Bradyrhizobium sp. AZCC 1610: one gene and its partner. The protein of the gene in region 1 binds, or shares a complex with, the protein of each later gene. Links are inferred from orthologs where the notes say so. Each region holds a gene or a part of one and is shown on either strand. Other genes may lie near its edges.

Evidence for each region. The genes of interacting proteins can lie anywhere in the genome.
Region 2: the proteins of dnaN (region 1) and V1279_RS32660 are in contact, whole or in part, in a cryo-EM structure (PDB 8GIZ), measured with the Escherichia coli proteins. The link is inferred for Bradyrhizobium sp. AZCC 1610 from one-to-one orthologs.

What each region holds. Positions count from the first base shown.
Region 1 is NZ_JAZHRR010000001.1:7,011,041-7,018,667, reverse strand. The notes cover bases 2,386-5,329. They hold dnaN (DNA polymerase III subunit beta), read right to left. Parts: upstream 4,445-5,329; coding sequence 3,326-4,444; downstream 2,386-3,325. Other genes in these bases: dnaA (chromosomal replication initiator protein DnaA), read right to left, coding at 4,864-5,329; recF (DNA replication/repair protein RecF), read right to left, coding at 2,386-2,946. Outside these bases: gyrB (DNA topoisomerase (ATP-hydrolyzing) subunit B), read right to left, coding at 1-11; V1279_RS34370 (acyltransferase family protein), read left to right, coding at 346-843; more of recF, read right to left, coding at 1,807-2,385; more of dnaA, read right to left, coding at 5,330-6,291; rpsT (30S ribosomal protein S20), read right to left, coding at 7,612-7,627. UniProt on the Escherichia coli protein: Confers DNA tethering and processivity to DNA polymerases and other proteins. Acts as a clamp, forming a ring around DNA (a reaction catalyzed by the clamp-loading complex) which diffuses in an ATP-independent manner freely and bidirectionally along dsDNA.
Region 2 is NZ_JAZHRR010000001.1:6,655,096-6,662,764, forward strand. Bases 2,274-5,259 are described here. They hold V1279_RS32660 (DNA polymerase III subunit gamma/tau), read right to left. Parts: upstream 4,696-5,259; coding sequence 2,851-4,695; downstream 2,274-2,850. Other genes in these bases: recR (recombination mediator RecR), read right to left, coding at 2,274-2,504; V1279_RS32655 (YbaB/EbfC family nucleoid-associated protein), read right to left, coding at 2,506-2,826; V1279_RS32670 (hypothetical protein), read left to right, coding at 4,957-5,100; V1279_RS32675 (HIT family protein), read left to right, coding at 5,158-5,259. In the rest of the region: V1279_RS32640 (AmpG family muropeptide MFS transporter), read left to right, coding at 1-1,341; V1279_RS32645 (hypothetical protein), read right to left, coding at 1,446-1,874; more of recR, read right to left, coding at 1,899-2,273; more of V1279_RS32675, read left to right, coding at 5,260-5,583; nudC (NAD(+) diphosphatase), read left to right, coding at 5,588-6,538; V1279_RS32685 (sugar kinase), read left to right, coding at 6,619-7,581; V1279_RS32690 (Lrp/AsnC family transcriptional regulator), read left to right, coding at 7,650-7,669. UniProt on the Escherichia coli protein: Part of the beta sliding clamp loading complex, which hydrolyzes ATP to load the beta clamp onto primed DNA to form the DNA replication pre-initiation complex.

The sequences.
Region 1 (7,627 bases):
GGTTCTGTCATGTGAGGCCTTCGAGGGTGTCCCGAATCAGCTGCGCAATATGAGGCGCTGATTGATCTATTTGTGCCATGAAAGAGCCATCGCGCCTAGCGCAATCTCTCCATCAACAAGTCATTGAATAAATGGCGATTTTTTACCCTTTTTCAAGGTCTCCGAGGGCCGATTTTGGCGGTCTCGAAAAGCGCGCTTCGGGGACTGATTCTGCGCTTCGACCGCCGGATTTTTGTGAGTCGTCGCGGTGGGAAATGGCAGGCCGCCGCGGACCTGCTAAAGAGAGGCGGCGCGGCAGCTTGTAGTGGTTGTCCGCCGTCACTGCGATCCCGGATTAGCTCTCCATTGTCCCAGCCTTCATCAAAATATCGGCCCGATGTCGATGGCCTCCGGGCCATCGCCGTGATGCTGGTGCTGAATTTCCATGCGTTCCCGGACGCCATGCCGGGCGGCTTCATCGGCGTCGACGTGTTCTTCGTGATTTCGGGCTTCCTGATCACGGGCATCATCACGCGCGAACTGGAACTCGGCCGCTTCAGCCTGGTCGAGTTCTACAACCGGCGAATCCGGCGCATCTTCCCGGCGCTGATCGTGGTGCTCTCTGCGACATTGATGCTCGGTTGGTTCTGGATGCTGCCACAGGCCTTGGCGCAGCTCGGCAGCGACAGTCTCGCCAGCGCGGCGTTCTTGGCCAATATCGCGCTGTTGCTGCAGTCCGGCTATTTCGACGTCGAGTCCGCCAAAAGCCGTTGCTGCATCTATGGTGGCTCGGCATCGAGGAACAGTTCTATCTGTTCTGGCCGCTGTTGGTATTCGCAGGGATTATCAAATTCGGTCCGCTGACGCTGCTGGAGCGCCACTTGATATTGCTCGCGAGCACGCTCTTGGCCTGGGCGACCTACCGGTTTGTCGAGATACCGTTCCGTTTCGGCCTCCCGAGCCGGCGCAAGATGTTCAGCCTCGGGGCCGGCATGGCGATGATAGCGGTTGCGGGTATTGCCGTCATTTGGGGGCGCGGCTTCGACGTCCGGCTGCCGCCGGAAATCCGCGCGATGGCCACTGTGCCGACGGAGAGCTTCAAGTGGCGGTTTCACGAATGCCTGCTCGATCTCAGCAACGAAACAACGTTTGCCGACACTTGCGTCGATCGCGATCGGCGCCCGCTGGTCCTGATGTGGGGGGATTCGACCGCGGGCGCCCTGCTGCCCGGCCTGCGCAAAGCGCAGGAGCAGCGAAACTTCGGCATCGCGCAGCTTACCTCCAGTTCCTGCATTCCGGCGCTCAACGCCGACATTGCGAGCCTGCCCAATTGCCGCGCGATGAACGACAAGGTTTTCTCACTCGTCCGGCAGATCAAGCCGGATATCGTCTTGCTGCATGGAACCTGGGAAAAATATCTCGACAACGTGGCCGAGACCGTGGTCGCGCTGTAGAAGGAGACGAATGCGCGGGTCGTTGTTCTCGGCGGCGTACCGACGTGGCGGCGCGGACTTCCGTCCGAGGTGCTAAGGTATTTCATCCTCCATCGTGCGCTGATCCCGCAGCGTTCGCCCAATGCCGCACCACCTACCGCCTACGATGCCGTGATGCGCGCCAGGCTCGAGCCGCTGGGCGCGGAATTCATCTCGGCGTCGGACGTCTTTTGCGATGCGCAGGGTTGCCTGACCCGCACTGGCGATGCGGCGAAAGATATTGTCGTGAGCGATCAGGTGCACCTGACCGAAAAGGGATCGGTATTTCTGATCGACTCGATCATCGACCGCTTGCTCGGCGGTGTATCGCCCGCGGGCAGGGCGCGTTAAGGACTCAGACGCGACGGCTCACCTGGCCCGATTCCACGTCGAAAATCTCGCCGGTCGCGCCGATGTCGACGAAGGCGGCCGGATCGGCGCCGGTCATCCAGACCTGTGCGCCGAGCTTTGCGAGTTCATCGAACAGCGCCTTGCGCCTGACGGGATCGAGATGCGCGACGACCTCGTCGAGCAGCAGCAGCGGCACGATGCCGGTCATCTCGGCAACCAGCGTGGCATGGGCCAGCACCAGCCCGATCAGAAGCGCCTTTTGCTCGCCGGTGGAGGCGTCGCGGGCCGGCATATTTTTGGGCGCATAGACCACCTGCAGATCGGTAAGGTGGGGACCGTCGAGCGTGCGGCCGGCCGCGGCGTCGCGGGCGCGGCTGGCGCGCAGGATCTCGCGGTAGCGATCCTCGACTGCGGTCGCGGACTCGTTGACCAGCGCATTTTCCATCCAGCCGTCGAGCATGATCTGTGCCGACGGAAAGGCCGAAGCTTGGCCACGTTCGCGCAGCATCGTTGCCAGCCACGTCACCGTCTGGCCGCGGGTGGCGGCGACCGCGACCGCAAGCTCGGCGGTTTCGCGCTCGATCGCGTCGCACCAGTGGTCGTCATAGTTGCGCACTTCAAGCAGGCGGTTGCGCGAGCGCAACGAGCGGTCCAGCGCCGAGACCCGGCTGGAATGCTCGCTGTCGATCGCCAGCACCAGCCGGTCGAAGAAGCGCCGCCGCTCGGAAGCTGCGCCGAGAAACAGCCCGTCCATTGCGGGCGTCAGCCACACCATGCGCAAATGATCGCCAAAGGCGGTTGCCGAACCCACCGGCTCGCGGTCGATCCGGCAGCGCCGGCTGGTTGACGCCGCCTCCGCGGCGGGCGCATCGATACCGGTGCCGAGCGTGGCGAGCCCCAGCGCGCCCTCGACCTCGGCGGAGACCGCCCAGGAGCCGTCGCCCTGGTTGTCGGCGACATCCTCCAGCGTCGCGCGCCGCAGGCCGCGCCCCGGTGACAGAAACGAGATCGCCTCCAGGCAATTGGTCTTGCCGGCGCCGTTCGGCCCCACCAGCACCACGACATCACTCCGCGCCTGCACGCTCGCCGCGCGGTAGTTGCGGAAGTGCGTGAGGTTGAGGCGATGGATGCGGGAGGGGGTCATGGCCGGTCGTCATTGCCGGGCTTGACCCGGCAATCCATCGTTCGCGTCAGCGGACAATTTCTTCGTAAAGATCGCGCCAATCGGGATTGCCCGCGACGATCAGATCTATTTTCCACTCGCGCGACCAATGCTTGATGTTCTTCTCGCGTTGAAGCGCCGGCGATCGTTTCGTGCGCTTCGAAATAGACCAGTGTCTTGATGCCGTACCGCTTGGTAAAGCCGTCCGCTAGGCCTTCCCCGATGCTCGTAGACGCGCCGAACCAGATTGTTCGTTACACCCACATACAGTGTTCCACCGGGCTTGCTGGCGAGGCTGTACACCCAATAGGTCATTTGGTTTGATGGATTGCCGGGTCAAGCCCGGCAATGACAGTTGGGCTCACACCCGCATCGGCATCAACACGTAGAGCGCGCCCTTGTTGTCCTTGTCCTGCACCAGCGTCGGCGAGCCGGGGTCGGCGAGGCGCAGCACGGCGACTTCGCCTTCGATCTGGGCGGCGATGTCGAGCAGATAGCGCGAGTTGAAGCCGATATCGAGGGCGTCGGAGGCGTATTCGACTTCCAGCTCTTCAGTGGCGCTGCCGGAATCCGGATTGGTCACCGACAGCACCAGCTTGCCGGCGGACAGCGCCAGTTTCACCGCGCGGCCGCGTTCGCTGGAAATGGTCGAGACGCGGTCTACCGCAGCCTCGAAATCCTTCTTGTCGACGATCAGTTCCTTGTCGTTGTTCTGCGGAATGACGCGGCCGTAATCCGGGAAGGTTCCGTCGATCAGTTTTGAGGTCAGCACGACGTTGCCGAGCGTGAAGCGGATCTTGCCCTGTGACAGTTCGATTTTGACTTCGGCCTCATTATCCTCGATCAGCCGCTGCACTTCGCCGACCGTCTTGCGCGGCACGATCACGCCGGGCATGCCGGTGGCGCCACTGGGCAAGGCCAGATCGATCTGCGCCAGCCGATGGCCGTCGGTTGCCACCCCGCGCAGGGTTGCGGCCTTGGCGCTGCCGGCCGTGTGCAGATAGATGCCGTTGAGGTAGTAGCGGGTTTCTTCGGTCGAGATGGCAAACTGCGTGCGGTCGATCAGGCGCTTGACGTCGGCAGCCGCGAGCGAGAACGAGTGCGTCATGTCGCCGGCGGCGAGATCAGGGAAATCGCTTTCGGGCAGGGTCTGCAGCGTGAAGCGTGAGCGGCCGGCGCGGATCGCCAGCACCGAACGGTCGCCGTCGGCTTCCAGCACGATCTGCGCGCCATCGGGCAACTTGCGGACGATATCGTAGAACATATGCGCCGGCACGGTGGTGGAGCCGCCAGTCGCGGTTTCCGCCGCCAGCGTTTCGGTCACCTCCAGGTCGAGGTCGGTCGCCTTCAGCGACAGCCTGGCGTTTTCGGCGCGGACCAGCACGTTGCCGAGGATCGGGATGGTGTTGCGGCGCTCGACCACACGATGGACGTGGCCCAGCGATTTCAGCAGTTGCGCGCGTTCGACGGTGACCTTCATTGCAATATCCGCCAGAGATGGAAAAGCCGGGCGGCCCGTAAAGGCAGCGCCGCGGCATTGGAAACCCGAAAAGCCGGATCAGGATCGGATCTGATCAAACCCCCGGGGGGACCGCAAGGTGGCGCGGATGGCCCGCCGGTGCAAGGGAGGCGAGACCCCGTTCCCCACTTTTGCGGCAGAAAATGGCGGCAGAAAAAAATTCTCCCACCCCAATTCTCCCACATCTGGGATCAGGGGAGGGAGAGGTGGGGGAGGAGCCAAGTTCTTAAGGGGCAGGTCCCGTTCCTGCTCGAGCTTCGGCTCTGATTGAATCAGAGCCGAAGCTCTAGATTCTTGTTTTAGCGCGTTTTCTTCACGCGAACCGGTATCCACCCCGGATCAAGTCCGGGGCAGGCTTTCGCTCGAAAACGCTATAACCGCTATTCCTGCAATTGCCGCTTCAGCGACTCGACCTCTTCGGACAGAGCGATATCCCGGGCCACCAGCGCCTCGATCTTGCGCACGGCGTGCAGCACCGTGGTGTGGTCGCGTCCGCCGAACCGGCGGCCGATCTCGGGCAGCGAACGCAGCGTCAGCGTCTTCGCCAGATACATCGCGACCTGACGCGGCCGTACCACGTTCGCGGTCCGCCGCGACGAGAGCAGGTCCGAACGGCTGACATTGTACTGCCGGGCGACCACCCGCTGGATGTCCTCGATCTTGATCCGCTTCGGTTCCTGCGGGCGGACCAGGTCGCGGACCTCGCGCTCGGCCATTTCCAGCGTCACCGGCTGGGCGTTGAGCTTGGAGTGGGCGAGCAGGCGGTTGATGGCGCCTTCTAGGTCGCGGCCGTTATGGGTGATGGTGCGCGCCAGATAGTCCAGCACCGCTTCCGGTACTTCGAAGCTCGCGTGATGCGCGCGCGCAGCCGCCACGCGCGACTTCAGGATTCCGAGCCGCAGCTCTTCACCGAGCGAGCCCATCTCCACGACGAGGCCACCCGCCAGCCGCGAGCGCACGCGATCGTCGAGGCTCTCGAGATCGGACGGCGGACGGTCGGCGGCGATCACCACCTGGCGGCCGGCATCGATCAGCGCGTTCAGCGTGTGGCAGAACTCGGCTTGGGTCGACTTGCCCTGCAGGAACTGCAGGTCGTCGATCACGAGCACATCAATGCCGCGTAGTGCCTCCTTGAACGCCAGCGCCGTCTGCGTTTTCAGCGCGGCGACGAAGCCGTACATGAACTTCTCGGCGGTGAGATAGAGCACCTTGCGCTCGCTGCCCGAATTGCCGGCCCACGTCACCGCCTGCAACAGATGGGTTTTGCCAAGGCCGACGCCGGCGTGAATATAGAGCGGATTGAACATCACGGCATCACCGCGGCGTCCTTCGGCGACCTGACGTGCGGCCGCATGCGCCAGCGTGTTGGAGCGGCCGATCACGAAGCTCGCAAAGGTCAGGCGCGGGTCGAGTGGCGAGCCGCCGAGCGCATCATGGCTGGCGGATACCGGCGCCGTCGCAGTCGCGCGCAATTCTGGCGCGGGCCGGCCATTGGCCTGCTCGGCGCGGCGTTGATCGGCTGGCGCGATTTCCTTGGCGGGCGCGGCGCAGCGCATCGCGGTGCGCACGGTGAGGTCGATGCGGTGCACTTCCGGCATCTCGGCCTGCCAGCAGGTCAGAACACGGTCGGCGTAATGCGCCTGGATCCAGCTCTTGAGGAACCGGGTCGGAACCGAGAGATGCACGCTTTCGTCCTGCACACCTTCCAGGTCCATGCGCGCAAACCAGCTTGTATAAACGTCCTCGCCCACGGTCGTCCGCAACCGTCCCTTCACGCGCGACCAACGATCCTGTTCCGTATTTGTCATTGCCTGAGAACTTTTCTGAATGAGTAAGTAATGGTGTTTGCGAAATCGGCCGGCGAGTTGACGTGACCTCGACGCGGAGCTTCAGCCATCAGACAAAGATCGGGCGTTCGGCGGAATCGCCGTTTGCTGAGATCAAAGGCTGGATGGAGTGAGAGGCTACCGCGAGGTCAGCGCGTACTCGACGGTCTGCCCGGAGTTCGCGTGGGTGGACGACTGGAAACGTCGTTCAGGGATTCAGAAGCGGTCTCGATGGAAATGAGCGTGCCGAATGTCGCGTTGATTCCGTAAAACATAGTACCTCCCCCTCTCGCCGCGAGAACGCGCGGCGAGCAATCACATCACCAGTGTTTCAAAGCCAGTCTGCCGCTACCGAACATCCGCTTGTCCGACCGCTGCGCCGCCGCGTATCTCAGTCTGTCGTCTTCAACACGTTCACGATCTTCGCGTTCCCACTCGTTGCATCATCGGCCAGCATCTTATTCCCCTTGCCTTATTCCCCTTGTCCGGAACGCACTGAACGCGAGCACCACGCCGGGAAATTTAGACACAGAACAGCCGCTCTCATATTGCTATGAGCTACCAACTCAGCTTCGCTTGGAAAGCGTCGCTAACGCGCACACCGCCGCCGATTTGCACGTCCGCTCTTGGGTCTCATACCGCGCTGGTCAGGAGAGCCTTGGGCGTCGCGAACGAGTAACAAATACACCAAGCGCGATTTCTGACAATCCGTGATTCGACGACGTGGCCCGACTCTTCGTCGGTGTTGCAACACTGCAATTGCGAAACTCCACACCAAGTTTTTGAATCCGCGCGTAGAATCGCGCGACTCCGACAAGCGTGACAATTTTCGTTGCACTCGCAAAATTTTTTAAGAAACCGTTACAATCGTGGTTACCGGGACCAATTTTCGAAACGCTTGTGCTCGCTATGTGGATAAGTGATTAGCGAGACGAAGTTTTTCGGAATTGTTTTTCAGGGTAACCCCGCGCGGCAGAGATGCGGGCGGGAAGAAGCTGGCGTCTGATTGGTCAGCCGTTGCGATCGCGCTTCTCGCAAATGCGCATGGCAACGCCGGTGCAATAAATTGCACCTCGTAAAATTACGGCGCTAGAAATGTGACACGTAACCCGGTGCTCAGCAACGGGACAATTGAACTGTCACGGCCAATCCAGGGCCACGCTTTCAGCGTGAGCCAAAAATGCAACAGGATGCACGTGCGTGGCGAAATGGATTTTCGGGTTCGCGCTCGTACGCCCGGCATGACAGAAAAACAAAAGCCCGGCGAAGCCGGGCTTTTGACGAATATCTATTTCTGTCAGTTCACTTCGCGAGCTTG
Region 2 (7,669 bases), 360 kb from region 1 along the record:
CCTGAGAAAGCTGCCGCTCCCGCACCGTCCTGGCGCGAGGGCTGGGCCGTCTATCTTCAGCCGCGCGTGCTGATCGTGCTGATGCTCGGCTTTTCGTCAGGCTTGCCGCTGGCGCTGTCGGGATCGACGCTGCTGGTATGGATGCGGGAATCCGGCGTGGATCTCGGCACCATCGGGCTGTTTGCGCTGGTCGGCACGCCCTACACGCTGAAATTTGTCTGGGCGCCGCTGGTCGATGCACTGCACGTGCCGGTCTTCACGCGCGCCTTCGGCCGACGCCGCGGCTGGCTGGTGTTCTCGCAACTGCTCCTGATCGGTGCGATCTTGCTGCTGGCGCTAACCGACCCGGCGCGCTCGCCGCTGTTCGTCGCGCTCGGCGCACTGCTGGTCGCAACGATGTCGTCGACGCAGGACATCGTGGTCGATGCATTCCGCGTCGAAAGCCTGCCCGAGAGCGAACAGGCCGCCGGCATGGCCTCCTACGTCGCGGCTTACCGGATCGGCTTGCTGGTATCGACCGCCGGCGTTCTATTCCTGGTGAGCGCATTCGAAAGCACCGGCATCGGGCGTCACGCAGCCTGGATGTGGGGCTATGTTGCCATGGCAGCACTGGTGCTGATCGGCACCGTCACCGCGCTGGCCGCAACCGAGCCGGAACAATCGGTGCGTGCGGAGGCCAAGACTCGCGGCGAGACAGCTTTCTCGCGCGTCATGCATGCGGCCGTCGGGGCGTTCTCCGAATTTCTCGCCCGCAAGTATGCCTGGGTGGCGCTGGCCTTCGTGGTGCTGTTCAAATTCACCGATGCGTTTTCCGGCACGATGACCGCGCCGTTCGTGATCGACCTCGGCTTCACCCGCAACGACTACGCCGCCATCGTCAAGGGTGTCGGCCTTATCGCGACCCTGATCGGCGGATTTGCCGGCGGCTATCTGGCGCGGCGCTATTCGCTGGTCGCAAGCCTGTGGATCGGCGGCGTGCTGCAGGCGATCTCCAACCTGGTGTTTGCGTGGCTCGCCTATGTCGGCGTCAATCAATGGGCGCTGGCGGTCGCCATCTCGGCGGAGAACTTCACTGGCGCGATCGGTACCGTGATCTTCGTCGCCTATCTCTCGGCCTTGTGCCAGAACCCGCTGCACACCGCGACCCAATACGCGCTGCTTACCGCGCTCGCCGCAGTAGGGCGCACCTACCTGTCCTCAGGTGCGGGCTATGTGGCAGAGGCCACGGGCTGGTCGCTGTTCTTCGTGATCTCCGTCGCGGTCGCAGTGCCGAGCCTGATCCTGCTGGCGTGGCTGCAGCGGCGCGGGCATTTTGACGAATTGGGGCCGGTGAAGATTTAGTCCTGTAGCCCGGATGGAGCAGAGCGAAATCCGGGGGCCGGTGCGATGGCGGCTGAGATATCCCGGATTGCGCTTCGCTCCATCCGGGCTACGAAGTTCGCTGCTTAGTGCTTCGTCACCACGCTCCATTTGGTGATCACGGCTTCGCTCATCTGCCCGGCGTCCTGCGCACAGGCGACTTCGTCGACCTTGACGGAAATTTCCTTGCCGATGAAATTCTTCAGTTGCGCGGCCTGGGCGTCGCTGCTGGTGACGAGCTGGAACGTCTCAGGTCCCGTTTCGAGATTGCAGAGCCCGTTCGGCGGCGGCAGCCGGCGCGGTTCGCTGGTGATCTGGTAGGTCGCGGCGCGCTTGCTCTTCTTGCCGCCCTTCATAGCGTTGAGTTCGCCGGACAGGACGTCGCCGGCATTGATCGGCTTGCCGGGCTTCGGCGCCGGCTCGGCCTGCTGCGCCCATGCGGAAGGCGCAACCAGGGCTGCGGCCATGATGATGACCGCAAAGCGGGAGCGTTTGCCGAATCGTGGTTTCGTCATGTCGATCAGTTCCGTTGATGTGGGTTAGAACAGCGTTCGCTGCCGCATGGCAGCCGATAGCGTACCTTCGTCGAGATAATCAAGTTCGCCGCCGACCGGTACGCCGTGGGCAAGCCGGGTCACCTTGACGTTGGCGTCCTGCAGGAGATCGGTGATGTAATGGGCGGTGGTCTGGCCATCAACCGTTGCGTTCAGCGCCAGAACGATTTCGCTAACTTGTGATTCGTGCGCGCGGGCCACCAACGCGTCGATGGTCAGATCCTGCGGACCGACGCCGTCGAGTGGCGACAATGTGGCGCCGAGCACGTGATAGCGGCCGTTGGTCGCATTCGCCCGTTCCAGCGCCCAGAGATCGGCGACGTCGGCGACCACGACAATGGTCGAGGGATCGCGGCGCGGGTCGGTGCATACCGTGCAGGGATTTTGCGTGTCGATATTGCCGCAGGTCTTGCAGACCTGAATCTTGTCGATCGCGACCTGGAGCGCGCCGGCGAGCGGCGTCATCAGCGCCTCGCGCTTCTTGATCAGGTGCAGCGCCGCGCGCCGCGCCGAGCGCGGCCCCAGCCCCGGCAGGCGCGCCAGGAGCTGGATCAGACGTTCGATTTCGGGGCCGGCAACGCTTGCTGCCATTTCAGGTGAGGCCAAGCCCGGGCGGCAGGCCGAGCCCGCCGGTCAGCGCCTGCATCTTTTCCATCGCCGTGGTTTCCGCCTTGCGCCGCGCATCGTTATGCGCGGTCACCAGCAGATCCTCGAGCACTTCACGCTCCTCGGCCTTCATCAGCGACTGGTCGATCTTCACGCCCTTCACTTCCATCTTCGCAGTCATGCGTACGGCAACCAGCCCGCCGCCGGAAATGCCCTCGACCTCGAGATTGCCGAGCTCTTCCTGCATCGCCTGCATCTTGGATTGCAGCTCCGCCGCCTGCTTCATCATGCCGAGAAAATCAGCCATTTATCCGTCCTCTCGAGAGTCCGATCAGTCGTCGTCGCCGTCGGAAATCTCGTTCAAGTCTTCAGCGATAATACTGGATTCCGGCGGCTCGGCGGCAAGCCGGCGCACCTCGACCACCTTGGCGCCTGGAAACCGCGCCAGCACCTCCTGGACGCGCGGATCGGCTTCCGCGGCGCGCGCGTGCTCGTTCCTCGCCTGTTCGTTCTGCGATCGCAGCGTCGGCTGGCCGGCCTCGTTGGAGATGACCACGGTCCAGCGCCGCCCGGTCCATAATTCCAGCTTGCGGGAGAGGTCGTTGACCAGCCCGCGCGCCGCATGGCGCTCCAGCGCCACCTCCAGCCGCCCGTCCTCGAAGCGAACGAGGCGCATATCGGATTCCAGCGCCGTCTTGGTCAGGATATCGCGTTTCTCGCCGGCCAGCGCGACCAGTTGCGGAAAAGTGGTGATCCGCAGGACGGGCGCGGACTCCGTTTGGGCCGATGGCGCCACCATTTGCGGCCGCGCAGACGCTTCAGCGCCGGAGCGGGGCGAGACAGGCGTCCGCATCGGCGAAGCCGCAGACATTGAAGATACCGGTGCGGTGGGCGCAGCCCGTGACGGCGCCGCGCCGCCGGAGGCAATTTGCGATCCGCCGCCGTTCTGGTCGAGCATCCGGATCGCCTCGTCCGGCGTCGGCAGGTCGGCGACATAGGCGATGCGGACCAGCACCATTTCCGCGGCCGCCGCCGGCCGGGTCGCGGTCTGCACCTCGGTGATACCCTTGAGCAGCATCTGCCACATCCGCGACAGCACCCGCATCGACAGTTTTGCGGCGAACTCGCGGGCACGGACGCGCTCGGTCTCGCCGAACGCGACATTGTCGGCGGTGGCCGGCACGATCTTCACGCGGGTGACGAAATTGACGAATTCGGCGAGGTCGGACAGCACCACGACCGGATCGGCGCCGACGTCATACTGCGAACGGAATTCGCCAAAGGCGCTGGCGATATCGCCGCGCGCCAGATGCTCAAACAGGTCGATCACCCGGGTGCGGTCGGCCAGGCCCAGCATCTGCCGCACCGCGTCGGCACGGACAAGGCCCGCCGCGTGCGCAATCGCCTGATCGAACAGGGAGAGCGAATCGCGCACCGAGCCTTCCGCGGCGCGCGCGATGATGCCGAGCGCCTCGGGCTCGACCTCGACGCCTTCCTTTTTCGCGATGCTGGAAAGATGCCCCATCAGCACGTCGGCCTCGACGCGGCGCAGGTCGAAACGCTGGCAGCGCGACAGCACCGTGACCGGGACTTTGCGGATCTCGGTAGTGGCGAACACGAATTTGGCGTGCTCGGGCGGCTCTTCCAGCGTCTTCAGGAAGGCGTTGAAGGCCGCCGTCGACAGCATGTGGACTTCGTCGATGATGTAGACCTTGTAGCGGGCGCTGGCCGGCGCGTAGCGCACGCTGTCATTGATCTGGCGGACGTCGTCGACGCCGGTATGGGACGCCGCGTCCATTTCCAGCACGTCCATGTGCCGGCTTTCCATGACCGCCTGGCAGTGCACGCCGAGGTCAGGCATGTGGATGGTCGGCCCCTTCACCGACCCGTCAGGCTTTTCGTAGTTCAGCGCGCGGGCGAGAATCCGCGCCGTGGTGGTTTTGCCGACACCGCGGACGCCGGTCAGGATCCAGGCCTGCGGAATCCGGCCGGTTTCGAACGCATTCGAAACGGTGCGGACCATCGCCTCCTGGCCGATCAGGTCGTCAAAACTGGACGGGCGATATTTTCGTGCCAGCACCCGGTAGGGCTTGGCCGTCTCGCCCTGGCCGCCGAGGCCGAAGCCGCTCTGGCCGGCGTCGTCTGACTTGTCGGGGGGAGCGCCAGCATCACTCATCGGTCGATCCGCAATTGATTGTCTCTCGGGGCCGGCTTGCGGAAAGGAACGAAACCAGGCGCAAGGCGCGGACTTTTCCGCTCTCCTTGCGCGATTCGCTCGAAAAACAGGTAGGAGACTGACGAGCGACCCGATCCGGACCTCGTTAGGGCTGCTTCCTTCCGGACCTGACCCGGTTGGCGAGTGGCTCGTCCACCGCCAATCTCCCGGTCCTTATTTGGGGCCAAAAGGGTCGGAAAGCAAGCGGGGTTGGTGGGTGCCATGCGCTGGAACTACCCCCGTTTCGTCAAGGCCGGGCTTGACCCGGCCATCCACGTCTTGCTTCTTCCAATTCAGCGCAAAAAAGACGTGGATGCCCGGGACATCCCGGGCAAAAACGCGCTTCGCGCTTCTGCCCGGCCATGACGGGTGTTGTTTGCAGGGCCGCCCTCTGCAATCCTACTTTGAGGATCATAGACCCTAATGCCCTCTGACGCCTCCGCCTGGTCGCTGCATTCCCAGCTCAAAAAGGACACCATCGACATCGGCGACCTGCCGCTGTGCAAGGTGCTGGTCATCAAGGATGCGCATTACCCGTGGCTGTTGCTGGTGCCGCGCCGGGTGGGTGCGGTGGAAATCATCGACCTCGACGAGGTCGAGCAGGCGCAGTTGATGACGGAAATCTCCCGGGTCTCGCGCGCGCTGAAAGAGGTCACCAGATGCGACAAGCTCAATGTCGCGGCGCTGGGCAACCTGGTGCCGCAGTTGCATGTCCACGTCATCGCGCGGCGCACCAGCGACGCGGCCTGGCCGCGCCCGGTCTGGGGCGTGATGCCGCCGCTGGCGCATGACGCCGAGGAAGTACAGAATTTCATCAACGCGCTTCGCCGCAAGATCTGGTTGGGTTGAACCGATGTCCGCATTCGATAAATATCCGCTGGGGAAGCCCGCTTTCGTTACCCACATTCTGGATCGCGCCGCGCATCTGCGCACCAATGACGAAAAACTGTTCGCACTGGAGGGCCAGCGCAACGCCGGCGCCTATGTGATCTACCGCGACTCGCTTCTGGTGAGGCAGGAGGCGGATGGACCGCGCGTGCTGCTCGGCGTCGAAGAGGCGGTGAAGCTCGGCGCCAATCCCGGCACGATCTTTTTAGGCCTGCGCGACGGCGCGCCTGTTTTCGGCATGGGCATTTCGGCCGCGGCCGTCGAGAAGCTGATGACGCGCGACGACGTCGCCGTCACCGAGCTGCGCGGCATGGCCATGCAAGGCACGGTGCCGCCGGAACAGCTCTCCGCCATCGCCATGGCGAAATCGATGGTGACCTGGCATCAGCGCCACGGCTATTGCGCCAATTGCGGCACCCGCACGGCGATGAAGGACGGCGGCTGGAAGCGCGAGTGCCCGAGTTGCAAGGCCGAGCATTTTCCGCGCACCGATCCGGTCGTGATCATGCTGGTCACGCATGGTGAAAAATGCCTGCTCGGCCGGCAGAAGCAGTTTTTGCCCGGGATGTGGTCATGTCTGGCCGGCTTTGTCGAAGCCGCCGAGACCATCGAGGACGCGGTCCGCCGCGAGATTTTCGAGGAATCCGGCATTCGCTGCACCGACGTGAGCTATTACATGACGCAGCCATGGCCCTATCCGTCATCGCTGATGATCGGATGCGCCGCGCGCGCGCTCAACGAGGATATCGTGGTGGACCGCACCGAGCTCGAGGACGCACGCTGGTTCGATCGCGCCGAGGTCGCCCTGATGCACCGGCGCGAACATCCTGACGGCCTGTTTGCGGCGCATCCGTTCGCGATTGCGCATCATCTCATCGGACGCTGGGTGCATGACGGAAAAGAGACTGGTGCATAGCGGGAACCGTCCATGGACCAGTCGATTAACTCGGGATCTTGGTTCCGACTGAAGGCGGAACCGACATGACGGATTCCCAGATGAACTTTCAAGACAAAGCGCCCACAAGGCCGCCGCGGATTCTCTGCATCGGCATGCCGGTGCGCGACCTTACCTTCAATACACCCGGTGTCCCCGGGCGTGGTTCCAAGGAGAATGCGACAGGTTTCGACGAAATCTGCGGCGGCAACGCGTTGAATGGCGCAATTGGCATCGTGAGGCTCGGCGGCCGAGCCTCGATCTGTGGGCCTATGGGTGATTCCAGGGAGACGTCCAGTCGTTTCATCTTCGAGCAGATGGCGCATGAGGGCATCGACACAAAGCACCTCATTCACATGCCGGGGCTGGTGACGCCGATCTCGGCGGTGATGATCGATCCTTCCGGCGAACGCACCATCGTGACCTTCCGCGATCCGAAACTGTGGCATGTGAAATTGCCCGATTTCGACACACTGCTGGACGATTGCGCCGCCATTCTCACCGAGAGCCGCTGCGCCGAATTCTGCACCGAGCTTTGCGCCGAAGCTATCAGGCGCGGCATTCCCGTGATCGTCGACGTCGATCGCGCGATGTCGCTGCGCGAGGGTCTGCTGAACGCCTCCTCCCACCTGGTGTTCTCCAGCGAACCGCTGCAGGAAACTGCAGATGTCACCGACGACGCCCAGGCGCTGAAGAAGATTGCCAAACTGACGCCGTCGTTCCTGGCGGGAACGCGGGGACCGAGAGGCACCATCTGGCTCGACGAGAACGGGGAGATCCAGGAAACCCCGGCCTTCCCGGTGCATACGGTGGATACCCTTGGCGCCGGCGACGTGTTCCACGGCGCGTTCGCGCTGGCCATCACCGAGAAGCAGGAATTGCGGCAGGCGCTGCGATTCGCCTCCGCCGCCGCGGCGCTGAAATGCACCCGTTTCGGGGGTGCCTTCGCCGCCCCGCAACGTGCTGAAGTTGAGGAGTTTTTAAGCCACGGCCAGGCTGCAGACCGGGCGTCGACCGGCCAATAGCAGGGCTTGCTATAGAAGAATTTTCTATATATTAGGGGATATGATCTCCCGTATGGAACATTCTTCTCATGACCGATTTAGCCGTTCA